DNA from 4 places in the Vibrio parahaemolyticus genome. Region 3 is predicted to be linked to each of the others. Evidence: predicted binding sites of a transcription regulator. Region 3 holds the regulator's gene; each other region holds the start of a gene.

The links. Region 3 encodes CRP, which controls carbon source genes, mostly activating them, when cyclic AMP is high. Its sites were predicted from a motif close to TGTGANNNNNNTCACA; they were not measured.
Positions count from the first base shown of each region.
Region 1: a site for CRP is predicted at 1,390-1,405, ahead of recB (exodeoxyribonuclease V subunit beta). Genes of this name have one in related genera too.
Region 2: a site for CRP is predicted at 807-822, ahead of cdd (cytidine deaminase). Genes of this name have one in related genera too.
Region 4: a site for CRP is predicted at 1,395-1,410, ahead of ectA (diaminobutyrate acetyltransferase). Genes of this name have one in related genera too.

Region 1 covers NZ_UHIL01000001.1:2,673,880-2,676,086, forward strand. The annotation lists gene recB (exodeoxyribonuclease V subunit beta) at 1-1,271, opposite strand, end outside; gene recC (exodeoxyribonuclease V subunit gamma) at 1,599-2,207, opposite strand, start outside.
Region 2 covers NZ_UHIL01000001.1:1,550,252-1,552,458, reverse strand. The annotation lists gene DYB02_RS07765 (LrgB family protein) at 1-563, shown strand, start outside; gene cdd (cytidine deaminase) at 927-1,814, shown strand; gene purT (formate-dependent phosphoribosylglycinamide formyltransferase) at 1,962-2,207, shown strand, end outside.
Region 3 covers NZ_UHIL01000001.1:3,038,659-3,040,865, reverse strand. The annotation lists gene DYB02_RS15580 (DUF1338 domain-containing protein) at 70-861, shown strand; gene crp (cAMP-activated global transcriptional regulator CRP) at 1,018-1,650, opposite strand; gene DYB02_RS15570 (phosphoribulokinase) at 1,891-2,207, opposite strand, start outside.
Region 4 covers NZ_UHIL01000001.1:1,985,815-1,988,021, forward strand. The annotation lists gene ectB (diaminobutyrate--2-oxoglutarate transaminase) at 1-726, opposite strand, end outside; gene ectA (diaminobutyrate acetyltransferase) at 761-1,294, opposite strand; gene DYB02_RS09715 (BCCT family transporter) at 1,596-2,207, opposite strand, start outside.

The DNA of each region.
Region 1 (2,207 bases), 360 kb from region 3:
ATAAACAAACCACATTCCGGGTTGTTCAGATAAATACGGCTGAAAATACTGTATTGAAGCGGATCGGTATCTTGGAACTCGTCAATCATTGCGACAGGGTACAAAGTACGAATACGCGCCGCTAAAAGCTCGCTTTCGTCCGTATCGATAGAAGCAGAAAGTTGCGTCAGCAAATCATCGAAAGAGAGCCACTGTTTTTGATTTTTCGCGTTGGCCAGCATCACACGACAATGCTCAATCGCATGAGCAAGCAGTGGCGCTTTTAAGCTGATTGGATTGGCAAGAAATGTTTCAATGGCTTCAAATACCGCATGCTGAGGCGCGCTGCCTTTCGGTGTTTTTTCCAACAAAACGTTTTGCGCGAATTTCTCCAGCTTGTCTGGATAATCGTAACCTGTAGTTTCCGTTGCTGCCCAAGCGTTTACCGCCTCCAACCACGTCGGCAGAGACTTTTTGGTGTAGCTGCGTTTGTTAATATCTGAATCTGAAATCAGCGTAAAGAAGTCATCTTGGCTTTCTCGCCACTGTGCTTTTAATTCATCAATTTTTTTCAAATTTTCAGTATGAAGATCAGCCAAACTGCCTTTCATTGCAGGAACAGAAAGGCTTAACGGCGCACCGGTTAAGTAATTGCTGATGTCAGACAACAACGCAGATGGAGAGCTCCATAGCTGGCGAATTTCTCCAGCCAAGGTAAATGGCAACGGGTAGAAATTGCGACGCCAGTAATCGGCTACAACTTGCGATTTTAGGTGACTTTCATCGGTCACAAACTCGTTATTAAATCGGCTGCCAGATTCAAACGCATTTTGCGTTAGCATACGTTGGCAAAAACCGTGAATCGTGTAGACCGCCGCCTCGTCCATCTGACGCTCTGCCTGCAATAAAATTTCTGCGGCTTGCTTGTGATCGTCAAACTCATTAAGCAAAGGTTGGATCACCGGATCGGAACTCTGTCCACGCGCAAACGCGATTCGCGCGTCATGGATCCTTGCCCTGATACGATCGCGTAATTCCGCAGTTGCCGCTTCGGTAAAGGTTACGACCAGAATTTGGTCGACCGTAAGCGGTACGCGATGTCGAGTTTCCGCGCTGCCGTGACCAAGCAAAAGGCGCAGATATAAGCCTGCAATAGTGAAGGTTTTACCTGTACCTGCTGATGCCTCGATTAACCTCGCACCATGCAGAGGAAACGTCATCGGTTCTAGTGGCGTTGGTTGAGGTTGCTCTGTGCGGTCTAACGTATGTAGAGGGCACTCTGCACCTGACATTTGATCCATAACGCTGAATCTCTCCGGATTATTTACTAGGACGTATCACCTAATAAATGTGATCTATAGTTAAAAATTCTATTAATATGTTTAACAAGTTGGATAATTTAGAGCTTTGTGAGATCTTTCTCACGGTTATCCATAAGACGTACCGTTAGTATGCGCCCCACGAGATAAGCCAAACCTTTTTGGCGGCACAACTCAAATGAATTAAATAAAAGTATCATGGTCCCTCTGACCTTGTGGCCGTACAGCGAACGCCCTACAAAAAATAATGATTTTCTGGCGGCCACCCTACTCTTCCTTCTCTTTATCCAACTGTCTTTATTACGCTTTTACGTCATCAGCGTCTTGAACCGCTAAGCGCGCACCTTGCAAAACTAATGCTGTCAGCAAACGAACTTCTGAGGCCAACTCATCATTCCAAGCAGGCCAAATTCGAGAGATGTACGCATTATTGCCTTCGCCCGGGCTCATGAAGCCATCATTGAATGCGTCAGCCATTTTCTTCAAAGATTTCTCTTCGTCATCGACCCACTGACCACGGCTAAAGCCCGCTTCAACACAAGCCAACGCCGTTTTAGGGAAATAAGGCAAAGGCTTAGTCATGCCTTCGAAGAACAAGCGAACTAATTCAGTCAGTAGCTGTTTGGCATACTGCGCATCGGCAGTGTCTGGGTAGATCAAATGCAGCGCGCCTTCTTTACGATCGTAGCCAATCAGATGAGTTTTCTTGGCATAACCCGACGCCGACATGGCAAGGTGATCGATCCACGCTGCAAGGTAATCCTGCGAGCGAATCTTACCGCTTCGGTAACGAATCAACCCAGATTGGTAACACTGAGTTAGCCAACCTGTTAGGCGAACGTTTTTCTCTTCGCCTTCATTTCGCTCAAACAAGGAATCAAACGTCAGGTCGATTTCCAAATCGTCTTG
Region 2 (2,207 bases), 1.5 Mb from region 3:
TAACGTACCTCAATGTACCGTTTGAGACATACTACGCCGACAACGAAGGCATCAGCTTTTTACTACAACCAGCTGTTGTAGCGTTGGCTTACCCTTTGTACGAGCAACTCCCTCAAATCAAAGCCAACTGGCGAATCATAACGTTTGCTTGTACGCTCGGTAGTATTATGTCAATGGCAACCACAACCCTCATCGCCGTTGCATTTAAAGCTGACATCAGTTTAATCGCGAGCCTAGTAGGTAAGTCAGTGACCACTCCGATTGCAATGGAAATCTCAAGCCACCTTGGTGGCGAAGCGGCAGTCGCTGCAATCTTAGTACTGATCGTAGGTCTTCTTGGCGCTATTTTGGCGTACCCAATCTACAACCTAATCGGCATTAAGCATCCAATTGCTCGTGGTTTGACGATGGGCACAGTATCGCACGCGCTTGGTACTGCGACTTGCGCAGAGAAACAACCTGGCGACGCTGCATTTTCATCGTTAGCGTTGGTGCTATGCGGCATCATCACCTCCATTCTCGCTCCGAGCTTTTTTGGTTTAGCAGTCTGGCTATATCAATAAGTCATTGTGACGGTCTGTCCTCCTTCCGACAGGCCGTCACTTTCCTTTTCTCATCGTAGTGCGCCGTTGAAAACGCTTTTCGCTACAAAGCACACTTCCCATCTAACGTGCTCTAACAAGATTCATACTAAACACTATCTTTCGCTGCTAGCATATTTTCATTACTTGGGTATATGAATATCCATTGATATAGTTATTTATGAGACGAAGTTAACGCTCAACACGATTGCAATCGAATACATGTGTGAGCTCACTCTAATTATGTAACAGAAATATCAATTGCATTATTTAACGTGATCCAAAGCACGGAACATTTCTCTCCTTTGCATAGAATAACTGTCCATGCAATAACAAGGATTCAACATGAAAAGTCGCATTGAACAGGCGCTAGCAAGCGCTCCTGAAGCACTTTCAAAACAACTTGCTCCTATCGTCCTCGCCGACGATTTTGATGCTACTCTTTCAGCGCAGCAGTTTGAGCAATTGCTTTCAGCTACCAGCCTATCAGATAAAGAGCTGCGTGTTGCTCTACTTCCTTTTGCCGCTGCATATTCTTACGCTCCTATTTCTGAGTTCTATGTTGGTGCAATTGTTCGCGGCTTGTCTGGCCGTCTGTACTTTGGTGCAAACATGGAGTTCTTTGGTGTTCAGTTAGGCCAAACTGTTCACGCAGAACAATCTGCAATTAGCCACGCTTGGATGAAAGGCGAACATGGTGTCAAAGACATCACCATCAACTTTAGCCCTTGTGGTCACTGCCGCCAGTTCATGAACGAACTGTCGACTGCTAAAGAGTTGAAAGTTCAGCTACCTGAGCGCGACGAAAAGTCATTACATGAATACTTACCAGAAGCTTTTGGTCCAGCAGACCTTGGTATTGAATCTGGTTTGATGGCCGAAGTAAAACACCAATTTGTGTGTGATGATGAAGACGCATTGATTCAACAAGCCGTCGAAGCGATGAACATGAGCCATGCGCCGTACACCAGTAACCTCAGTGGTTTAGCATTAGAGCTCGCGAACGGTCGTGTGTTTAAAGGTGCTTATGCAGAAAACGCCGCATTTAACCCAAGCCTTCCACCGCTACAAGTAGCACTGATTCAAGTGTTGTTGGCAGGCGAAACCTTCGACAGCATTAAGGCTGCCGCTCTAGTGGAAAACTCTGAGGGTAAAATCAGTCACCTAGCAGACACACAGTCTACGTTAGAAGCGCTAAACCCAGATATTCCAGTCAGTTTTGTTAACGTATAAAATTCACTAATATGTCATTAAAAGCTCTACAACATGTAGAGCTTTTTTATTGACAAAAAACCACAAGCAAACGTTTGCTTCACAATGAAAAATCAGTATGATCCCCTGCAATTTCTGTCTCATCACTTTATTTTGTAAGGGAACACTATGTTCGGTACTGCAACCAGCGCAAATGCTACCCGTGTATTACTATTAGGCTCTGGTGAGCTTGGTAAAGAAGTGGCAATTGAATGCCAACGACTAGGTCTAGAAGTGATTGCTTGTGACCGTTATGCAGACGCACCTGCGATGCAAGTCTCTCATCGTAGCTACGTGCTTGATATGTTGGATGGTAAAGCTCTAGAAGAGATCATAAACAAAGAGCAGCCAGCTTACGTTGTTCCAGAAATAGAA
Region 3 (2,207 bases):
CAGCTTTTGGGCTGTGAACGAGCGACCACACTCTTATCTTAATCCTACATCTCGTAACAAGGAGTCGTTATGACGCCCGATGTGTTATTTGAATCGCTATGGCAAGACTACATCCAACGTCTTTGTCCTTCTGCTGCTAAGGTGCATCAGCTTCTACAAGAAGATGAGGCTCTGATTAATGATCATATTGCTTTACGCACTTTCAATGTTGAACCGCTAGGTATCGAGACATTGGCGAAACCGTTTTTAGCTGCTGGCTATAAAGCGTGTGGGGACTACGTATTTGAGAGCAAAAAACTGGTCGCAAAACATTATGAGCACCCAGATCCGAATCAGCCTAAAGTCTTCATCAGTGAGCTGAAAGTCGAAGAGTGTTCGCCAGAGCTGCAAGATATTGTGGCGAAACTGGTTGCGCAAGTGGATGCTGAAAAACTGTCGGGCAGTGCATTTCTGCATGGCGGTCGCTTATGGGATCTAAGCTTTGCTGATTACCAAACGTTGGCTAAAGAGAGCGAGTATGCGTCTTGGCTGGCCGCGCACGGTTATGGTGCTAATCACTTTACGGTGAGTGTGAATCAGCTGAATCAACACGATGAAGTCAAACAGGTTAACGACCATCTTCGTCAGGCAGGGTTTGTGATCAATGAGTCGGGCGGTGAGGTGAAAGGCTCACCAGACGTGTTGCTTGAGCAATCGTCGACGATGGCAGACAAAGTGCCAGTGACCTTCGAAGAAGGTTCGGAAATTATCCCAGGTGGCTTTTACGAGTTTGCTAAACGTTACCCAATGGAGAATGGCGAGTTGTATCCAGGCTTTGTTGCAGCATCAGCAGACAAAATTTTTGAAAGTACTAATGGCTAAACGCCATGGAATACCTCGGGCTAACGTTGTTGTTTGTTAGCCTCTTGCGACCTAGGGTTTGACTGAGTTGCAAGGTAAATAACAAGGTAAATAAAAAGCCACCAATGTCGCCATTGGTGGCTTTTATAATTTTGTTCGTGTCACTCTAAATTGAGATTAACGAGTACCGTAAACAACGATAGTTTTACCGTGCGCAGAGATTAGGTTCTGCTCTTCTAGCATCTTCAAGATACGACCTACTGTCTCACGAGAACAGCCAACGATTTGACCGATTTCTTGACGAGTGATCTTGATTTGCATGCCGTCTGGGTGAGTCATCGCATCTGGTTGTTTAGCAAGGTTCAGAAGCGTCTGAGCGATACGACCAGTTACGTCTAGGAACGCTAGGTCACCCACTTTTTGGCTAGTTACTTGAAGACGACGAGCCATCTGCGCAGAAAGACGCATTAGGATGTCTGGGTTTACTTGGATAAGCTGACGGAATTTCTTGAAAGAAATTTCAGCAACTTCACAAGGAGATTTAGCGCGAACCCAAGCTGTACGCTCTTGGTCTTCTTCGAATAGACCAAGTTCACCAATAAAGTCACCTTGGTTTAGGTAAGAAAGAATCATTTCCTTACCTTCTTCGTCCTTGATAAGAACCGCAACAGAGCCTTTAACGATGTAGTACAACGTTTCAGCTTTTTCACCTGCGTGAATTAGCGTGCTCTTTGATGGGTACTTATGAATATGACAGTGTGAAAGAAACCACTCTAATGTTGGGTCGGTTTGAGGTTTACCTAGAACCATAATATCTCACTTCCTCTGCAGGGTACGCTTGCGCTATCCATATTTTAGCTAAGCCTGAATTAGGCTTACTAGAATAAGAGCACTTTTTATATGCTGCAAGCTCTCTTGTGTTTCGGTAAGAAATAGTATCCTTTTTCGAAAACGATTTCTTGATTTTAATCGTGCCATGATTGAGATTTTGTAAGCAAAACTGTGCACATGATCACGGTATGAAAAGTAAACATCTAGCCCGCTACGTTTTTAGCCAATTTTTCCTGTTTCAATCAGCTGTTGTAGGATAGGCCTAACTATGAGCTCCATTGCAAAGCTCATTTTGCCGCCTGGCACAACAATGGTGTTGTGGCGCGACATAAATGAGCCATCAATCATGGCCAGCAGATATGGGAAGTCGACATTCTTAATGCCACGCAGACGAATCACCACAAAGCTTTCATCTAAACTCGGAATGCCTTTGGCGTTAAGCGGGTTGGAGGTATCGACGGTTGGGACGCGTTGAAAGTTGATGTGAGTACGAGAAAACTGCGGAGTGATGTAATTGAGGTAATCGTCCATTGAGC
Region 4 (2,207 bases), 1.1 Mb from region 3:
AGTTCGGCCACAACCAGCTTGAATGTCATCGACAATCAATAGAATGTCGTTGGCTTTACATATTTTACTCAAGCGCTGTAGCCACTCATTGGAGGCGGCGTTTAAACCACCCTCGCCTTGTACCGTTTCCAGCAATACGGCTGCTGGTTTGTCCATACCTGCAGAGTTGTCATTCAGCATAGTTTCGAACAGCGCCAAACCATCAACGCCAGCGTAACCTTCGAACGGAATGCGCGTTACGTTTGTAAGGCTTGAGCCGTTACCTTGTCGATGATGCTGATTACCTGTAGCCGCCAGCGCGCCTGCGGTACAACCGTGGAAACCGTTAGTGAATGCAACAACGCTGCTTCTGCCTTTCACTTTTTTCGCCAACTTGAGTGCCGCTTCCACCGCATTCGTACCAGTTGGGCCGGTGAATTGAACTTTGTAGTCCAGTTTTCTTGGTTTTAAGATGTAGTTATCCAGTGCGGCGAGAAAGCCCGCTTTCGCTTCTGAATGCATATCCAAACCGTGAGTGATGCCATCCATTTCGATGTATTCAAGCAGTGCTTGCTTCAATACAGGATTGTTATGGCCATAATTTAGGGATCCCGCTCCAGCGAGGAAGTCTAAGTAGCGTTCACCTTGTTCTGTTTCTAGCCAGCAACCTTTCGCTTTGCGAAATACCACTGGAAAATGGTTTGAATATGAGCGTACGTTGGATTCCTGCTTTTTGAAAATATCCATGATGAGACCGTTTTTGATTCCTATTGTTTGAGGATTATTTGAGAGGAATGCGATACAAAAACTCTGTATCGTGCTTGCCTTTAAAATGGGCTTTTTCATCCAAAAAGGTGCTGACTTGGCCATGATTGCCGTTCATCGCATCTAACTTTTTGAACAACGCCCAAGAGGCTTGGTTGTCTTCCGTGATGGTCGTTTCTACCGATTTAACCTCGCTCAGCACTTCCCTTTCGAGAAGCTCCTTGAGCATACGAAATGCTAAACCGTTACCTCTGAATCGAGGTGATACAGCGACTTGCCAAATGAATAATACGTCTTGTTCATCAGGCTTCTGATAACCCGAGATGAAGCCAGCGATGTCGCCTTTGTGCTCAACCAAAATACTGGTTTTGCTGAAATGCGTTGACTGTAGAAAATTGCAGTAAGAAGAATTCATGTCCAACGGAGGACAATCTGCAATTAAGCTGTAAATGCCGTCACCATCAGAGATTTTAGGTTCACGAAAAATCCATTTTTTGCTTGGGTCTTCTCCAATTTCAGGATAAAGCACCCAAGGTGCTGATGTGATCATTTTGAAATACATATCCTTTGACGTCTAATTAAATTTCGTATTTATTATGGACATTCTTTACGGTTGAAAATCAAATAATTGGCGTTTTAATCTGGATTTATGTGACCAAAATCACACAAAAACAACATTTAACCTAAAATTAAAATAGTTTGAACTCTAATTTATTAAAGCATCATTTAATACGAAACAACTCAACATGAGTCAGAATGCAGCGGGGTTTCAAAGAGAGGACTTAAGGTCTTTTACATAAAAAAACGGCACACTTTCGCATGCCGTTTTAAGGTTAGTTTTGTCGTCGTGGCTATTTATCTTTTTTGACTACCTTGGTACTTGGACGAGGCTCATCCATTAGACCTTTAATCAAAGAAACTGTCGCAACAAGCAATACGATGGTAAATGGTAAGCCTGTAGTTACTGCCATCGCTTGAGCCGCTGCCAGTCCGCCACCGAGCATCAGTGCGATGGCGACTAAGCCTTCAAACGTACACCAGAAAACACGTTGTGGTGTTGGCGCATCGACTTTACCACCAGCTGCAATCGTATCGATCACAAGAGAGCCTGAATCCGACGACGTGATAAAGAACACAACCACCAGAATGATACCTACTACCGATGTGATTTCTGCAAACGGCATTACGTCTAACATGGCGAACAGTTTAAGCGGCAGCTCAGCATTGAATACGGCTTCGTAACCGTCATTCACGTACTGGCTGATCGCTGTGCCACCAAAAGCGGTCATCCAAAGCACACAAACCGTCGAAGGAATCAAAATAACGCAGATGATAAATTCACGAACCGAACGTCCACGTGAAACACGTGCGATAAACATGCCCACGAATGGTGACCAAGAAATCCACCAAGCCCAGTAGAATGCCGTCCAACCTTGAGAGTAATTTACGTCTTCACGTTCAAA